Regions from separate parts of the Arthrobacter sp. SPT-J7 genome, predicted to be linked through region 3. Evidence: riboswitches for the same ligand, from Rfam matches in the RefSeq annotation. Region 3 holds a riboswitch; each other region holds the start of a gene.
The links. A riboswitch is a leader RNA that binds a small molecule or an ion and turns the genes downstream of it on or off. The one in region 3 is predicted to bind glycine.
Positions count from the first base shown of each region.

Region 1: another riboswitch for glycine. It lies ahead of gcvP (aminomethyl-transferring glycine dehydrogenase); the one in region 3 lies ahead of gcvP (aminomethyl-transferring glycine dehydrogenase).
Region 2: another riboswitch for glycine. It lies ahead of gcvP (aminomethyl-transferring glycine dehydrogenase); the one in region 3 lies ahead of gcvP (aminomethyl-transferring glycine dehydrogenase).

Region 1 covers NZ_JBNHFF010000124.1:69-5,324, forward strand. The annotation lists partial or broken gene gcvP (aminomethyl-transferring glycine dehydrogenase) at 1-2,482, opposite strand, end outside; glycine riboswitch at 2,663-2,761, opposite strand; gene AC5RWX_RS26275 (TetR/AcrR family transcriptional regulator) at 2,852-3,391, opposite strand; gene AC5RWX_RS26280 (MFS transporter) at 3,458-5,029, shown strand; gene AC5RWX_RS26285 (Dps family protein) at 5,142-5,256, opposite strand, start outside.
Region 2 covers NZ_JBNHFF010000001.1:573,182-578,437, reverse strand. The annotation lists gene gcvP (aminomethyl-transferring glycine dehydrogenase) at 1-2,257, opposite strand, end outside; glycine riboswitch at 2,428-2,528, opposite strand; gene AC5RWX_RS02700 (mycothiol transferase) at 2,604-3,116, opposite strand; gene AC5RWX_RS02695 (MFS transporter) at 3,187-4,623, opposite strand; gene AC5RWX_RS02690 (GntR family transcriptional regulator) at 4,730-5,256, opposite strand, start outside.
Region 3 covers NZ_JBNHFF010000034.1:13,019-18,274, reverse strand. The annotation lists gene AC5RWX_RS20445 (dihydrolipoyl dehydrogenase family protein) at 1-313, opposite strand, end outside; gene AC5RWX_RS20440 (VOC family protein) at 378-737, opposite strand; gene AC5RWX_RS20435 (hypothetical protein) at 817-1,143, shown strand; glycine riboswitch at 1,262-1,359, shown strand; glycine riboswitch at 1,361-1,467, shown strand; gene gcvP (aminomethyl-transferring glycine dehydrogenase) at 1,520-4,384, shown strand; gene gcvT (glycine cleavage system aminomethyltransferase GcvT) at 4,394-5,256, shown strand, end outside.

The DNA.
Region 1 (5,256 bases), on a different contig from region 3:
CGGTCCTGGCGGTGAGCTCGCGCAGGTCCAGGATGCACTCGTGGGCTACCAGCCCGCCTTCACCGGTGTACAGGACCGGGAAGAAGTCGTTCAGGCGGGCAGCGATGTAGTTCGCAGCGAGCAAGGCGGATTTGGTGGCCTCCGTCAGGCCCTGGCCGCCCATCAGCTTCACGTACGCCCAGGAAATGGGGAGCACGCCCGCGGAACCGTACTTGGAGGCAGAGATGGGGACGTCGTTGCCTTCGGTCCACGTGGCCGCGTTGCCGGGCATAAAGGGTGCCAGGTGCGCCTTCGCAGCAACAGGTCCGACGCCGGGCCCTCCGCCGCCGTGCGGGATGCAAAAAGTCTTGTGCAGGTTCAGGTGGGACACGTCACCGCCGAACTGGCCCGGCTGTGCCAAACCGACGAGGGCGTTAAGGTTGGCGCCATCAATGTAGACCTGGCCGCCGGCGGCGTGGATGGCGTCGCAGACTTCGCGCACGTCGGCGTCATACACGCCGTGCGTGGACGGGTAGGTGATCATGATGCAGGACAGCGCGTCCTTGTTGGCCTCGATCTTGGCATACAGGTCCGCGTGGTCAATGGTGCCGTCAGCGGCGGTAGCCACCACAACCACCTTCATACCCGCAAGAACAGCGGAAGCGGCGTTGGTGCCGTGCGCCGAAGCGGGAATGAGGCAGACGTTGCGCTGCTGGTCACCGCGTGAGTGGTGGTAGCCGCGGATCGCCAGCAAACCGGCGAGCTCGCCCTGGGAACCGGCGTTGGGCTGGATGGACACCTGGTCGTAGCCCGTGATCTCGGTGAGCTGCGCTTCCAGGTCCGCGATCAGTTCGCGCCAGCCTTCGGTCTGCGAGTCCGGGGCGAACGGGTGGATCGAGGCGAACTCGGGCCAGGAGATGGCTTCCATCTCGGCCGTGGCATTCAGCTTCATCGTGCAGGAGCCGAGGGGAATCATAGTGCGGTCCAGCGCCAGGTCCCGGTCGCTGAGCTTGCGGATGTAGCGGAGGAGCTGTGTTTCCGAACGGTAGGTGTTGAACACCGGGTGCTGCAGGAAGTCGGAGGAGCGTTGGACGGCGGCATCCAGGCCGAACCCGTCCGTCACCTCAACCAGCCCTGCCCCAAAGGCGGCGAGGACGCCGTCGACAATTTCCCGGGTTGTCGTTTCATCAGTGGAGAAGCCCACCGTGTCCGCGTCGATGCTGCGCAGGTTGATGCCCTTGGCCTCTGCTGCGGCGATGATGCCCGCCGCCTTGCCGGGAACGGAGACCGTGACGGTGTCGAAGAAGCTGGTGTGCACTACCTCCAGGCCGGCGGTCTTGAGCGAAGCGGCAAGGGTCCTGGCATGTGCGTGGGCGGACTGCGCAATCGCCTTCAGCCCCTCGGGTCCGTGGTAGACGGCGTACATCGAGGCCACGATGGCCAGCAGGGCCTGCGCTGTGCAGATGTTGGAGGTGGCCTTCTCGCGGCGGATGTGCTGCTCGCGGGTTTGCAGGGCAAGGCGGTATGCCGGGGTCCCTGCTGAGTCTTTGGAGACGCCCACCAGCCTGCCGGGCATGGAGCGTTCCAAGCCTTTCTGGACTGCCATATAGGCGGCGTGCGGGCCGCCGTAAAACAGCGGGACACCGAAGCGCTGCGCCGAGCCGACGGCGATGTCCGCGCCCTGCTCACCGGGAGGCGTGATGAGGGTCAGGGCGAGCAGGTCGGCCGCAACGGTTACCAGGGCACCGCGCTCCTTGGCGTCGGCGATCACAGTGGTGTGGTCAAACACCCGGCCGGAAGCCCCGGGCTGCTGCAGGACGACGCCGTTGATGGCGCCGTCGGGCAGTCCCGTTGAGAGGTCCGCGACCTCAACCTCGAAGCCGAGTGCCTCGGCACGGCCCTTCACGATGGCGATGGTCTGCGGCAGGCAGTCGGAGTCCAGCACCGTCTTGCCGTCGCGCACGTCTTTGTTTTTATTCGCCCGGCGCATCATCAGCACGGCCTCGGCCACGGCCGTGGCTTCATCCAGCAGGGAGGCGTTGGCGATGGGCAGGCCCACCAGGTCCTGGACCATGGTCTGGAAGTTGAGCAGCGCTTCGAGCCGGCCCTGGGAAATCTCGGGCTGGTAGGGCGTGTACGCGGTGTACCAGGCCGGACCCTCGAGGATATTGCGGCGGATCACCGGCGGCGTGATGGTGTCGTAGTAGCCCTGGCCGATCATCTGAACGGCGGTCTTGTTCTTGGCGGCCAGCCCGCGCAGTTCAGCGAGCGCCTCCACCTCGCTCAGCGCGCCCGTCAGCTCCAGTGCGGAGTCCTGGCGGATGTCCTTGGGAACGGCGGTATCCACCAGCGCGTCCACGGTGTCGTAGCCCACGGCCTTGAGCATGGTGTCGACGTCGGCCTCGCGGCGGGCACCGATATGGCGGTCAACGAAGGTGGCAGCAGCCGGGGCGGCAATAGCCGGAGAGGCGGGGGCCGGAGATACAGTCACGGGGAACTCCATAGCTAAGGCGGCATCAGGGTACGCCGCATCGATTCGGGTTCCTCCCCGCTCTGTATTGGACCTGAGAGTTTCCGCGTTGCCTGCATCCGCTGGCCCCGCTTGCACCGTCGGTGAGCACAGCAGTCCAAGTATCCGTGGAACCGGATGCCAGGCGGACAGCCTGCTACTTTCCAGAGTTGCCTCGCCGCGGCGGTACATGGGCCTGTGAGATTCCTGGGGAGGTATTGCTCCTACGGCGCCTGCTTGTACCTTCTGGCAGAACTCTCCCGCCGCAGATCAAAGGCTATTCATTTGGGTTTTCCTGGCGGCCGGCAACGGCCCACACATGGAGTAATTCTCCTACGCCGCGGGCTCAGGAGCAAATACTGGCTAGCCTCTGAGCCTCTCTACGGCGGCCAGGAGTTCGTCGACCTCCGCCTGCCTGTCGCCGGCGTTTCCGGACGGCCCGCTTTCCCACATGGCGTTGAAGTACAACCCATCCCCCATATAAAGCACGGCCTTTGCCATCACCGCGCCCACGTCCTTGCCGATCAGGTCCAGCCATTGCTGCTGGATGACTGCGAAGCGGCGGCGGGCATCCTCGTGGGCCACCTCGGCGAGTCGCGTCACAGCTACAAAAGAACGGTCCATCGGGGTATCAGACCAGAGGGATGACCGGATGAAGTAGGCCGCGGCCCCCTCGGGGGCGGCCGCCATGGCGGCGAGGTCTTCTCCTGCCAGCCGGTCCAACCGCTCCAGGGTGGCGGTGATCAGCGCTTCCTTGTTGGGGAAGTGGTACAGCAGGCCGCCCTTTGATACGCCGGCCCGCTTCGCCACGGCGTCCAGCGTCGCCGCCCTCTCGCCCACATCGATCAGGAGCTCTTCAAAGGCATCGAGTACTGCATCTCGCGCTACGGGTTTTCGGGGCATGCTTCCCATCATGCATCTCCAGCAGTTGATTTCTTAACTATACCGTCTGGACGGTATAGTTATCGCGTGACAACGTCCACCTCCTCCCAGCAAGCACGTACCCGCACTCCCCCGACCGCCGCAGACCCGGCAAGGGGCACGCGGCACGACTGGCTTGCGCTCGGGCTGCTGATGTTCCCGGTCCTCCTCGTGGCCGTGGACAATACCGCCCTGGCCTTCGCGCTGCCCGCGATCGCGAGTGCGCTGGGCACCTCGGGAGTGGAGCTGCTGTGGATTGTGGACGCCTATCCGCTGGCTCTGGCCGGATTGCTCGTGGCCATGGGCAGCCTGGGCGACCGGATTGGACGCCGGCGGCTCCTCATCATCGGCAGCATTGGCTTTGCAGCCGTATCAGCAGTAACAGCCTTCGCCCCCAGCGCCGGCTGGCTGATTGCCGGCCGCGCAGCCCTGGGTTTCTTCGGCGCCATGCTGATGCCCTCCACGCTGTCCCTGATCCGCAACATTTTTGTGGATCCCAACCGTCGGCGGCTGGCCATTGCCATCTGGGCCGCCGGGTTTTCCGGCGGCGCCGCCCTGGGCCCAATCTTTGGCGGCTGGCTCGTTGAGCAGTTCTGGTGGGGAGCAGTACTGCTGGTGGCCGTGCCCATCATGCTGCCCCTGCTGGCCTTCGGACCCGCATTCATCCCGGAGTCCAAAGACCCGACACCTGGGCGGGTGGATGGGCCGAGCATCCCGCTCTCGCTGCTCACCATGGTTCCGGTGGTCTACGGCATCAAGGAGTTCGCCACCGAAGGAGCCGGACCGCTGGCCCTGGGCACCCTGGCATTCGGCCTGGCAATGGGTGCCACCTTTGTCCGGCGGCAGCAGCGGCTGAAGAACCCGCTGCTGGACATGTCCCTGTTCCGCAACCGGGTGTTCAGCATGGCCATCACGGCCAACGTCTTGGCCCTGTTCTCCTTCAACGGCTTCATTCTCTTCCTGGCCCAGCACCTTCAGCTCCTTGAGGGCATGTCCCCTTCAGCTGCGGGAACGGCAATGATTCCGGCGCTGGTGGCAACCGTTGTGGCGGGCCTCGCGGTGGTGCCCGTAGTGCGAAAGGTCCGGCCGGGTTTCGTGGTGGGCACCGGTCTGGCCATGAGCGCCGCAGGCTACAGCATGGTGACGTTCGGCGACCATGCCAACGGTCCGGCACTGCTGCTCGCCGCCCTGCTGGTCCTTGCCCTGGGCGTGGGAACGGCCGAAACGATCTCCAATGACCTCATCCTTGGCAGCGTCCCGGCTGAAAAATCGGGGGCAGCCTCGGCGATCTCGGAGACAGGCTATGAGGTGGGCGCCCTGCTGGGGACGGCCGTCCTGGGCTCCATACTGACCGCCTCCTACCAGCAGAACCTGCAGCTTCCTGCCGCGGCGGTCGAGGCCGCCGCCGGCCAGGGGACTGCGCATGCCAGCGAAACCCTGGCGGGGGCAATGGAACTTGCGGCTGGCTTGCCGGCGCCCTTGGCCGACGCCGTCCGGCATGCCGCCGGCTCCGCCTTCGACTCCGGCGTGCATGTCACCGCCGCGATCGGGCTGGTGCTGATGGCGACGGCGGCAGTCCTGGCCGCCGTCGTGCTCCGCAAGGTGCCCAAGGCGCAGTAGGGACGCAGATCGCATGGGAGACCCGCGCAGGCAGGCATAAAAACAGCACCCGGCTCCGGACTTCGTGTCCGGGCCGGGCGCTGAAAGGCTGTGCGTGGTGCGTTGCTGGCTGCTAAGCGTCGGGCGCTGTGACGCTTGCCGTCGGCTTCATGGTTTCGGCATTCACCATCCAGGCGAGCTGCTCGAACCTGGCGATGAACTCGTGCAGGAGGTCGGCCGATGTGGGG
Region 2 (5,256 bases), on a different contig from region 3:
TGGCGGAGACGGGCACGCCCTTGCCCTCGTGTTCGGCCAGCGCGGCGTTGCCGGGCAGGAACGGCACCAGGTGCTCGGCCACGGCCACGGGTCCGACGCCGGGGCCGCCGCCGCCGTGCGGGATGCAGAAGGTCTTGTGCAGGTTCAGGTGCGAGACGTCGCCGCCGAACTTGCCCGGCTGGGCCAGTCCGACCAGCGCGTTGAGGTTGGCGCCGTCGATGTAGACCTGGCCACCGGCCGCATGCACCGCGTCGCACACGTCGCGCACGTCGGCGTCGTACACCCCGTGCGTGGACGGGTAGGTGATCATGATGGCGGAGAGCGCGTCGGCGTGCTGGTCGATCTTCGCGCGCAGGTCGGCGTGGTCGATGGTGCCGTCCGGTGCGGTGGCGACCACCACCACCTTCATGCCGGCCAGCACGGCCGAGGCCGCGTTGGTGCCGTGGGCCGAGGCGGGGATCAGGCAGACGTCGCGCTGGTCGTCACCGTTGGCCAGGTGGTAGCGGCGGATGGCGAGCAGGCCGGCGTATTCGCCCTGCGAGCCGGCATTGGGCTGGATGGAAACGCCCGCGTAGCCGGTGATCGCGGCGAGGCGTTCCTCCAGGTCGGCGATCAGTTCGCGCCAGCCGGCCGTCTGGCTGGCGGGAGCGAACGGGTGGATGGAGGCAAATTCCGGCCAGGTCATCGCTTCCATTTCCGCCGTGGCATTCAGCTTCATGGTGCAGGAGCCCAGCGGGATCATGGTCCGGTCCAGCGCCAGATCGCGGTCGGACAGCCGGCGAAGGTAGCGCAGCATCCGGGTCTCCGAGCGGTAGCTGTGGAACACGGGGTGGTCCAGGTAGGACGAGCTGCGCAGCAGGTCTTCCGGCAGCTCAAAGCGCGGCCCGGCAGCGGCCTCGGCAATCTTGCCGGCTGCGTCCTCCACGCCGAACGCCTCCGCAACCAAGGCGAGGTGCTCCGCCGTCGTTGTTTCATCGGTGGAAATGCCCACCTGGTCGGCGTCGATATGGCGCAGGTTCACGCCCTTGGCCTCGGCGGCCGCGACGATCTCCGCGGCCTTGCCCGGCGCCTTGACCGTGAGCGTGTCGAAGAACTGGTCGGCGGCCAGGCTGAAGCCGGCGCCGGTGAGCACCCCGGCGAGGGTGCGGGCGGCCTGGTTGGCGTGCTCCGCGATTGCCTTCAGCCCCTCGGGGCCGTGGTAGACCGCGTACATGCTGGCCACCACGGCGAGCAGCGCCTGCGCGGTGCAGATGTTGGAGGTGGCCTTCTCGCGGCGGATGTGCTGCTCGCGGGTCTGCAGCGCCAGGCGGTAGGCGGGGCGGCCGGCGTCGTCCTTGGAGACACCCACCAGGCGGCCGGGCAGCGAACGCTCAAGTCCCTTGCGCACCGCCATGTAGGCCGCATGCGGGCCGCCGAAGAACAGCGGGACGCCGAAACGCTGGGTATTGCCGACGGCGATGTCCGCCCCCTGCTCGCCCGGCGGCGTGATCAGGGTCAGGGCCAGCAGGTCCGCGGCCACGGTGACCAAGGCGCCGCGTTCCTTGGCCTGCGCGATCACCGGAGCGTGGTCGAAGATCCGGCCGGAGGCTCCCGGCTGCTGCAGCACGATGCCGGAAATGTCGCCCTCAGGCAGCCCGGCGGAAAGATCAGCCACCTCTACCTCGAAGTCCAGCGCCTTGGCCCGGCCCTTGACGACGGCGATGGTCTGCGGCAGCAGGTCCGCGTCCAGCACGGTCTTGCCGGCGGCCTTGGCCTTGTTAGAGCGGCGCATCAACAGCACGGCTTCGGCCACCGCGGTGGCTTCGTCCAGCAGCGAGGCGTTGGCGATCGGCAGTGCGGTCAGGTCCTGCACCATGGTCTGGAAGTTCAGCAGCGCTTCCAGCCGGCCCTGCGAGATCTCCGGCTGGTACGGGGTGTAGGCGGTGTACCAGGCCGGGTCCTCCACGACGTTGCGGCGGATCACTGGCGGAGTGATGGTGTCGTAGTAGCCTTGGCCGATCATCTGCACGGCCATCACGTTCTTGGCAGCCAGGGCCCGCAGGTCGCCTAGGACCTGGGCCTCGCTGCGCGCCTCGGGCAGGGCAAGCGGTTCCTGTTGGCGGATGTCTGCGGGCACCGCAGCGTCCACGAGATCGTCGACACTTGCGTAGCCCAACTGCTTGAGCATGACTTCCGCGTCGTTCCGGCGCGGGCCGATGTGGCGGTCTGCGAAGGAAGTGCTGCCGGGCCGGGTGGCAAGGTTGGCTTTAGCCGTCATTGAGGAACTCCAGTTAATCTCCGCCATGGGGTGGCCATGCCGGTAGTGAAGGGTTCCTCCCCGCTCTGTGGCTGAACCTGAGAGATTCCGCAGGACGGCACGGGAGCCGGTTCCTGCTTGCACCGTCGGTGAGCCGGTCCACGAACGGTCCGGCTGCTTTCCAGAGTTGCCTCTTCGCGGCGGTACAGGGGCCTGAGAGATTCCTGGGGAGGTATTGCTCCTACGGCGCCTGCTGACCTAGTGCTCAGCAGGACTCTCCCGCCGCATGTCGAAGGCTGTATGCAGTTGTTTCTAACTCCTTGAATGGTAGTCGAGCCACCCCCGGGCAACAAGGTGGTGACGGTTCCTAGACTTCGCCGCGGGCGAGCATGCCCTTCACGTACGCGGCCTGGCCGATGTGTTCCATGCAGTCGTCCATCACGCTGACCAACCGGACGCCCAGCTTCACGTGCGGGTCCCACCGGGTGTCGACAATCCGGTCCAGATCGTCCTCGGTGAGTCCGGCCAGGTAGGCCAGCGTGCCGGCATGCACGTCGTCGTAATAGTCGCGGAGCAAGTCGGCCGATTCCACCCGCACCGCCGCGACTTGTTCGGGCGTGTGGCCGAAACCATGGTCCTTCTCGGCCAGCGGCAGGTTGAAGCGCTTCGACCAGCCGGCAAGCCAGTACTGCTGGGTACCGGCGACGTCAGCTATGTGGTCGTCCTGGATGCGGGTCAGGTGCCAGACCAGCCAGCCGATCGAGTTGCTGTCGCCGCCGGGTTGGGCAGCCAACTGGTCGGCGTCCAAGCCTTCCAGCACGTGGTGGACGCGTTCCTGGATCCGCCCGTAGGCATCGGCCAGCAGGTCATTGAACTTCATGGCGCCTCCTCGTGGCGGACTCTGCCGTCAGCCTACCGGCGCCCGGCTGGCCGCGGAACGGGCCGCCGCTTCAGTTCCGGAGGGAATCCTCCAGATACCGGGGGCGCCCCACGATGACCAGGCCGACCGCCAGGAGAAGCAGGGCAGCGCCCAACAGGCCGAAGGACGCACCCCAGCCGCCGCTGACGTCGCGCAGCAGTCCGAAGGCCAGCGGGCCGGCGCAGGCGACGGTGTAGCCGATCCCTTGCGCGAACCCGGACAGCGCTCCGGCGCCGGCGGTGGTTCGGGTGCGGAGGTTGACCAGCAGCAAAGCCAGGGCGAAGGTGCCCTGGCCCAAGCCGGCCAAGGTGATCCAGAGCCAGGTACCGAACGACGGCGAGAGCAGCAGGCCGGCGTACCCGGCCACGTAGAAGCCGATGAAGAGCAGGCCCAGGCCCAGCGGATTGCGCAACCGCGCCGCGATCAGCGGCACCAACAGGCTGGTCGGCAGGGCCAGGATGGCGTAGTAGGCCAGCATGGTGCCGGCCATCGGCGGCAGCATCCCGCTGTCCACCAGCAGCGGCGGGAGCCAGGTAAACATGGCAAAGGTATTGGACGAGGTCCCGGCGAACACCAGGGCCAAACCCCAGGCGAGCGGCGATCGCCAGACGCGCACCGCCGTCGTGCTGGTAGTGGTGGCTGCGGCTGTGGCCGCTCCCCCGTCACCCGGCGCGGGACCGGTTGCACTCGCTCCGCCAACACCCGCCGGGTCCGCCGCGGCATGGCCCAGCGGCGGCCGTGCGCCGTCGCCGTGAGCCGGCTGAAGCGGGTCCAAACCGCCGGGGCGATAGGGCTGCAGCACCAGGCGGGAAATTTTGCGCCGGGAATGCTCCGTCCACGCAGTCACCAGCCACGGCACAAGGGCCGCCACGCTCACGGCCGCCCAGACCCCGATCGAGAAACGCCAGCCGGCAGCCTGCTCAAGCGGCACGGCCAGCAGCGGGCTGAGCGCGGTGCTGACCGCCAGCAGCGTCACGTAGAGCGCCGTGACAAGGCCGATCCGGTCTGGGAAATAACGCTTCACCAGCGGCGGCATCAGGATGTTGCCGATGCCGTAGCCGGCCATGGTCACGCCGGACAGGACCAGGAACGACGGCACGTCGGAGGCCATCGCCCGGCCGAGTTGACCGACCGCGGCCATGAGAATTGCCACCAGCAACAGGTGTTCCAACCCGAGCCTCCGCAGCAGTACCGGCACGGCGAACCCGGCGGCGGCGAAGGCCGCGGTGGGCAGCATGCCCAACACGCCGGTGGAGGCGGTACCGAACGGCAGATCCGCAGCCATGTCTGCCAGCACCGGCGAGACGCCGGAAACGGCCAGCCGCAGGCTCAGCGCGAGCAAGAGGATGCCGGCGAGCACTGTCAGGCGGCCCGCAAACGGGCTGGGCTTCCGGGGTGCCGGGCTGGGGTTGGAGCGGAAGCGGTCCCGCGGTTGGGTATCGGCAGTCTGTTGTGCGGTCGAGGTCAAGCTTGGTCCATGGGGTCGAGCGGCCGGGCGGGGACGGCCGAAGCATTTCGGCCGGGTTTCACCTTATCCCCTCACCGGGCCGCCTCCCGGCAGACCCGCAGACCGGCTACGAACTCTCCGGCGCCAGTTCTTCGGCGAGGATCCAGAACGTCCGGCGGAGCCTTTCCACGGCAGCGTCAGGCTGGCCGCGCTGCAAGTACTGCACCGTCTCGTCCCAGCCGTCGGTCCAGATGGGATAAGCGATGGCATGTTGGAAGAGGTGCAGCCGGGCCAGGGAACGGCCGAGCACATGGGTGTTCACTTCCCGCAGTTCCTGATGGTTGCCTGCCTGCAGGATGATGTCCACCAGGCCGCCGATGGCGCGGTGGGACCCAAGCATGTCTTCGTGCTGCAGGGCGGTCCGCAGATCGTCCGCCAACGTGGCCATTCTGCTGATCTCCTCGGGCGACAACCTCGGGGCAGCTCGTTCAAACAGCGCCACCAGCACCACGCCCATCACGTCCAGGAGCTGGACAGCCTGGTGCCGGCCGAGATGGACGATGCGGTGTTCATGCCCGGTCGCCTCAATCAGACCTTCTTCCGCGAGGGCTGCGACCGCGTCGTGCATCAGAGCGTTTTCGGTGCCAAACCTGC
Region 3 (5,256 bases):
GTTGTCGCATAGTGCCGCTGTACGCCTTGGCATCCAGCACGCGGTCTACGGTTGCGCGGACCCGGCGGACCAGTTGCGGCCAGTCCACCGCAGGCTCGTGCACCACAATCCCGTAGTCCCGGGCAGTGCGCACTTCCCGGTACAGCCGGGCCGTTTTCGCCAGCACACGCGTGGGCACACAACCCGAGTTTACGCACGTGCCGCCCAACCGGGCACGCTCGACGACGGCGGTGCGTGCCCCCAGCTCCGCTGCCCGTGTTGCTGCGGCCATGCCCGCCGGCCCGGCGCCGATCACCAGCACATCAAAATCCATAACGGCCTCCCTGGCACCATCCTGCCCCATGGGTAGGCATTGCGTCAGGGTCACATAGGAACTGCTACTGCTGGCTTTGGTCAATAACGCAGAAGCGGTTCCCGTCCGGATCGGCGAGCACCACGAAGTCGGAGTCCTCCGGATACAGGTCCCAGCCGACCCTCTGGGCACCGAGCGAGATCAGACGTTCCACCTCTGCTGCCTGATCGTCCGCATACAAATCCATGTGGATGCGGGGGTGGTCCTGCACGGGCGTTTGGCTCAGCATGAGTGCCAACTGCGCTCCCGGGCCTGACGCCGGCACGAGAATTACCCAGCTCTCATCGCCGGGCTCACGGGGGACGTAGCCGAGGGCGGCGTGCCAAAAAGCTGTAGCGTGGGCGACGTCATTGACGCCAAGAACGGTGCTGCCGATGGTCAACATCCGCCCAGCCTAGTCACCGACGCCGTCGTCTGTCCCGGGCTGCGGGGCAGCTATTGGCAGCACCGCTACACTCGCCTCCATGGGGGAAAACAACACACCTGACGCACATAAAACGCCGAAACTTGCCCGCCTCCGCGAAGCCGTCCTGCCGATAGCGGCCCTCGCCGTGGTGCTGGTGGGGTGCTTCGTCGCGTGGAACAACAGCCGGAATGTCAGCTTTGGCTGGTTCGCCTACGCGCCGCTGAGCAACGAGCCCTTCAGCGGAAGCGGCTTGGCATTCGTTACGCCAGGGACGCGGGCAGGCCTGGCAATCGCCGTCGCGGGTTTGCTCGTCCTGGCATTCTGGGCCGGGTACCGCATCGGCACAAAAGCCAGCACCAAGAACCCCCGACCTGTCCTCAGGTGAGGGCATGACGGCGGCTCCTCCCGCCGTCGTGATCCCGCCTGCAAAGCGGACCGTTTTGCATCCGGCCCCCTAACCCGGTATGGTGTGAGCCGTGTCACCCACCAGTGACGCGTGCTTATGATCTGCGGCGGGAGAGTCCTGCCGGTACGTTCTGCAGGCGCCGTAGGAGCAAATCCTCCCCAGGAATCTCTCAGGCCCACGTACCGCCGCGGCAAGGCAACTCTGGAAAGCAGTCCGGGCAACCGGGCTCACCGACGGTGCAAGTGGCGTCCTGCCGGCAGCAGGGCAACGCAAAACTCTCAGGTCCAATACAGAGCGGGGAGGAACCCGAATCAACGTGGTGCTTAGGCACCATCTGAATTATGGAGTTCCTCTCATGACGGTTCATTCGTCCCCAACCACCTTCGCGGACCGCCATATCGGCGCGCGCCGCCAGTCCGATGTCGACACGATGCTGAAGGCCGTCGGCTACGACAGCCTCGATGGCCTCGTCGACAGCGCGGTCCCCGATTCCATCCGCCAGGACAAGCCCCTCACCCTCGAGGCCGCCCTGAGCGAAGTCCAGGTCCTCGCCGAGTTGCGCAAGCTTGCCGGCAAGAACAAAATTGCCGTGCAGATGATCGGCCAGGGCTACCACGACACCGTGACCCCGCCGGTGATCCGCCGCAACATCCTCGAAGCCCCTGCCTGGTACACCGCGTACACCCCGTACCAGCCGGAAATCTCGCAGGGCCGGCTCGAAGCGCTGCTGAACTTCCAGACCATGGTCCAGGACCTCACCGCGCTCCCGGTGGCCAACGCGTCCCTGCTCGACGAAGCCACCGCCGTCGCCGAAGCCGTGCTGCTGATGCGCCGCGCCAACAAGTCCAAGACCGCCAGGGACGGCAAGACCGTCCTCGACGCCGACCTCCTCCCGCAGACCATCGCCATCGTGCTTGGCCGCGCCGAAGCCCTCGGCTTCGAGGTGGAGATCGCCGACCTCACCAACGGACTGTCCGGCGGCGACATCAACGGCGTCGTTCTCCAGCAGCCCGGCGTCTCCGGCCGGGTCTGGGACCAGTCCGCAATCATCGCTGAGGCAAAAAACCGCGGCGCCCTGGTCACCGTCGCCGCCGACCTCCTGGCCCTCACCCTCATCACCCCGCCGGGCGAGCAGGGCGCGGACATCGCCGTCGGCTCCACCCAGCGCTTTGGCGTGCCGCTGTTCTTTGGGGGACCGCACGCCGCCTACATGGCCGTCCGCCAGGGCATGGAACGCACCCTCCCGGGCCGCATCGTGGGCGTTTCCAAGGACGACGCCGGTGTCCCCGCCTACCGCCTGGCCCTGCAGACCCGCGAGCAGCACATCCGCCGCGAGAAGGCCACCTCCAACATCTGCACCGCGCAGGCCCTGCTCGCCATCGTCTCGTCCTTCTACGCCGTCTACCACGGCCCCGACGGCCTGAAGGCGATCGCCGAAGCCGTCCACAACAACGCCCGTGCCTTGGCCACCACGCTGAGGATCGCAGGCCGTGAACTGGTGTCCGACACCTTCTTCGACACCCTCACCGTCCGCGTGCCCGGCAAGGCTGCGAAGGTCATCACTGCCGCCGAAGCAGGCGGCATCAACCTGCGCCTCATCGATGCGGACACAGTTGGCGTGTCAGTTGATGAAACCACGACGCCGGAGGTTCTCTCCGCGGTGGCCGTCGCCTTTGGTGCCGGTCCGGTTGTTGAGGCTGCCGGGTTTGGGCTGCCGGAGTCCGTGCTGCGCAGCTCCACGTATCTGCAGCACCCGGTGTTCAACACCCACCGGTCCGAAACCCAGCTGCTGCGCTACATCCGCCGCCTCTCGGACCGGGATCTCGCGCTGGACCGCACCATGATTCCCCTCGGCTCCTGCACGATGAAGCTGAATGCCACGGCCGAGATGGAAGCCATTTCCTGGCCGGAGTTCGCCTCGATCCACCCCTTCGCTCCTGACTCCCAGACCGAGGGCTGGCGCGAACTCATTGCCGGCCTGGAATCCGACCTCGCCGAAATCACCGGCTACGACCAGGTGTCCATCCAGCCCAACGCCGGTTCCCAGGGCGAACTCGCAGGTTTGCTGGCGATCCGCGGCTACCACCACTCCCGCGGCGACCAGCAGCGCAACGTCTGCCTGATCCCGGCCTCCGCTCACGGCACCAACGCCGCGTCCGCAGTCCTCGCAGGCATGAAGGTGGTTGTGGTGGCCACCGCCGCTGACGGCACCATCGACCACGCCGACCTTCAGGCCAAGATCGAGGCCCACAAGGACGTCCTCTCGGCCATCATGATCACCTACCCGTCCACTCACGGGGTGTACGACTCGGATGTGCGCGAGGTCTGTGATGCCATCCACGCTGCCGGCGGACAGGTGTACGTGGACGGCGCGAACCTGAACGCCCTCGTCGGTTTGGCACAGCCGGGCAAGTTCGGCGGCGACGTGTCCCACCTGAACCTGCACAAGACATTCTGCATCCCGCACGGGGGCGGTGGACCCGGCGTCGGACCTGTTGCTGCGAAGGCGCACCTCGCGCCGTTTATGCCGGGAGACGCCAACAAGGCCGCACAAGATTCTGGCCCTGCCGGACAAAAAGGCGTGGCGATCTCCGCTTCCCGCTTCGGTTCGGCCGGCGTGCTGCCGATTTCGTGGGCGTACGTGAAGCTCATGGGCGGAAAGGGCCTCACCGAGGCGACCAGGTCCGCACTCCTGGCTGCGAACTACGTTGCCGCACGGCTCGATGAGCACTTTCCGGTTCTTTACACGGGGGAGAGCGGCCTGGTGGCGCACGAGTGCATCCTGGACCTGCGCGACCTGACCGCCAAGACCGGCGTCACCGCCGAGGACGTGGCCAAGCGCCTCATCGACTTCGGCTTCCACGCCCCCACGCTGTCCTTCCCGGTGGCGGGCACCCTGATGGTGGAGCCCACCGAGTCCGAGGACCTCGCGGAGATCGACCGCTTCATCGAAGCCATGATCACCATCCGCCAGGAAATCGACCAGGTAGCCGCCGGCGACTTCACGGTGGAGAAGTCCCCGCTGCGCAACGCACCCCACACGGCAGCCGCCGTCGTCTCCTCCGACTGGAACCGTTCCTACCCGCGCGAGCAAGCCGCCTTCCCGGTGGCTTCGCTCCGGCAGGACAAGTACTTCCCACCCGTGGGCCGCATCGACGGCGCGGCAGGCGACCGGAACCTGATTTGCTCCTGCCCTCCGCTTTCCGAGTTCGAGAACTAAGGAATTCCGATGACTGAGAACTACACCGCGCTGTACGAGCAGCACAAGATCGCCAGTGCGTCCTTCACCGACTTCGGCGGCTGGCAGATGCCCCTGAAGTACAGCTCGGAACTGGCCGAGCACCACGCGGTGCGCAACGCCGCCGGCCTGTTCGACCTCTCCCACATGGGTGAAGTCTGGGTCACCGGCCCCGAAGCCGGGGCTTTCCTGGATTACGCCCTGACCGGCAAGCTGTCTGCGGTGGCCGTGGGCAAGGCCAAGTACTCGCTGATCTGCCAGGAGGACGGCGGCATCATCGACGACCTCATCACGTACCGCCTGGGGGAAGAGAAGTACTTGGTGGTTCCCAATGCCGGCAACGCTGCGGTGGTTGGCGCAGCACTGGCCGGGCGGGCTGCCTCCTTCGACGTGACCGTGAACGACGTCTCCGCCGAGACCTCGCTGATCGCCGTGCAGGGACCGAACGCCGAGGCCATCCTGCTCCAGCTTGTCCCTGTGGAGCAGCACTCGGTGGTGACGGAGCTGAAGTACTACGCGGCTGTGGAAGTGGGGATTACCGTGAACGGAACTGTCCAGGAACTGCTGCTCGCCCGGACCGGGTACACCGGCGAGGACGGCTTCGAGATCTACATTCCCAACGAGGACGCTGCCGGTCTGTGGGATGCCCTGCTGGACGTTGGCGCCGGCCACGGGCTCATCCCCGCAGGCCTGGCATGCCGGGACTCGCTCCGCCTGGAAGCCGGCATGCCGCTCTACGGCAATGAGCTTTCCCGCGAGGGCAACCCTTACGCCGCAGGCCTGGGGCCCGTGGTATCGCTCAAGAAGGAGTCGGACTTCGTCGGCAGGGCCGTGCTGGCTGAGCTCAAGGCGCT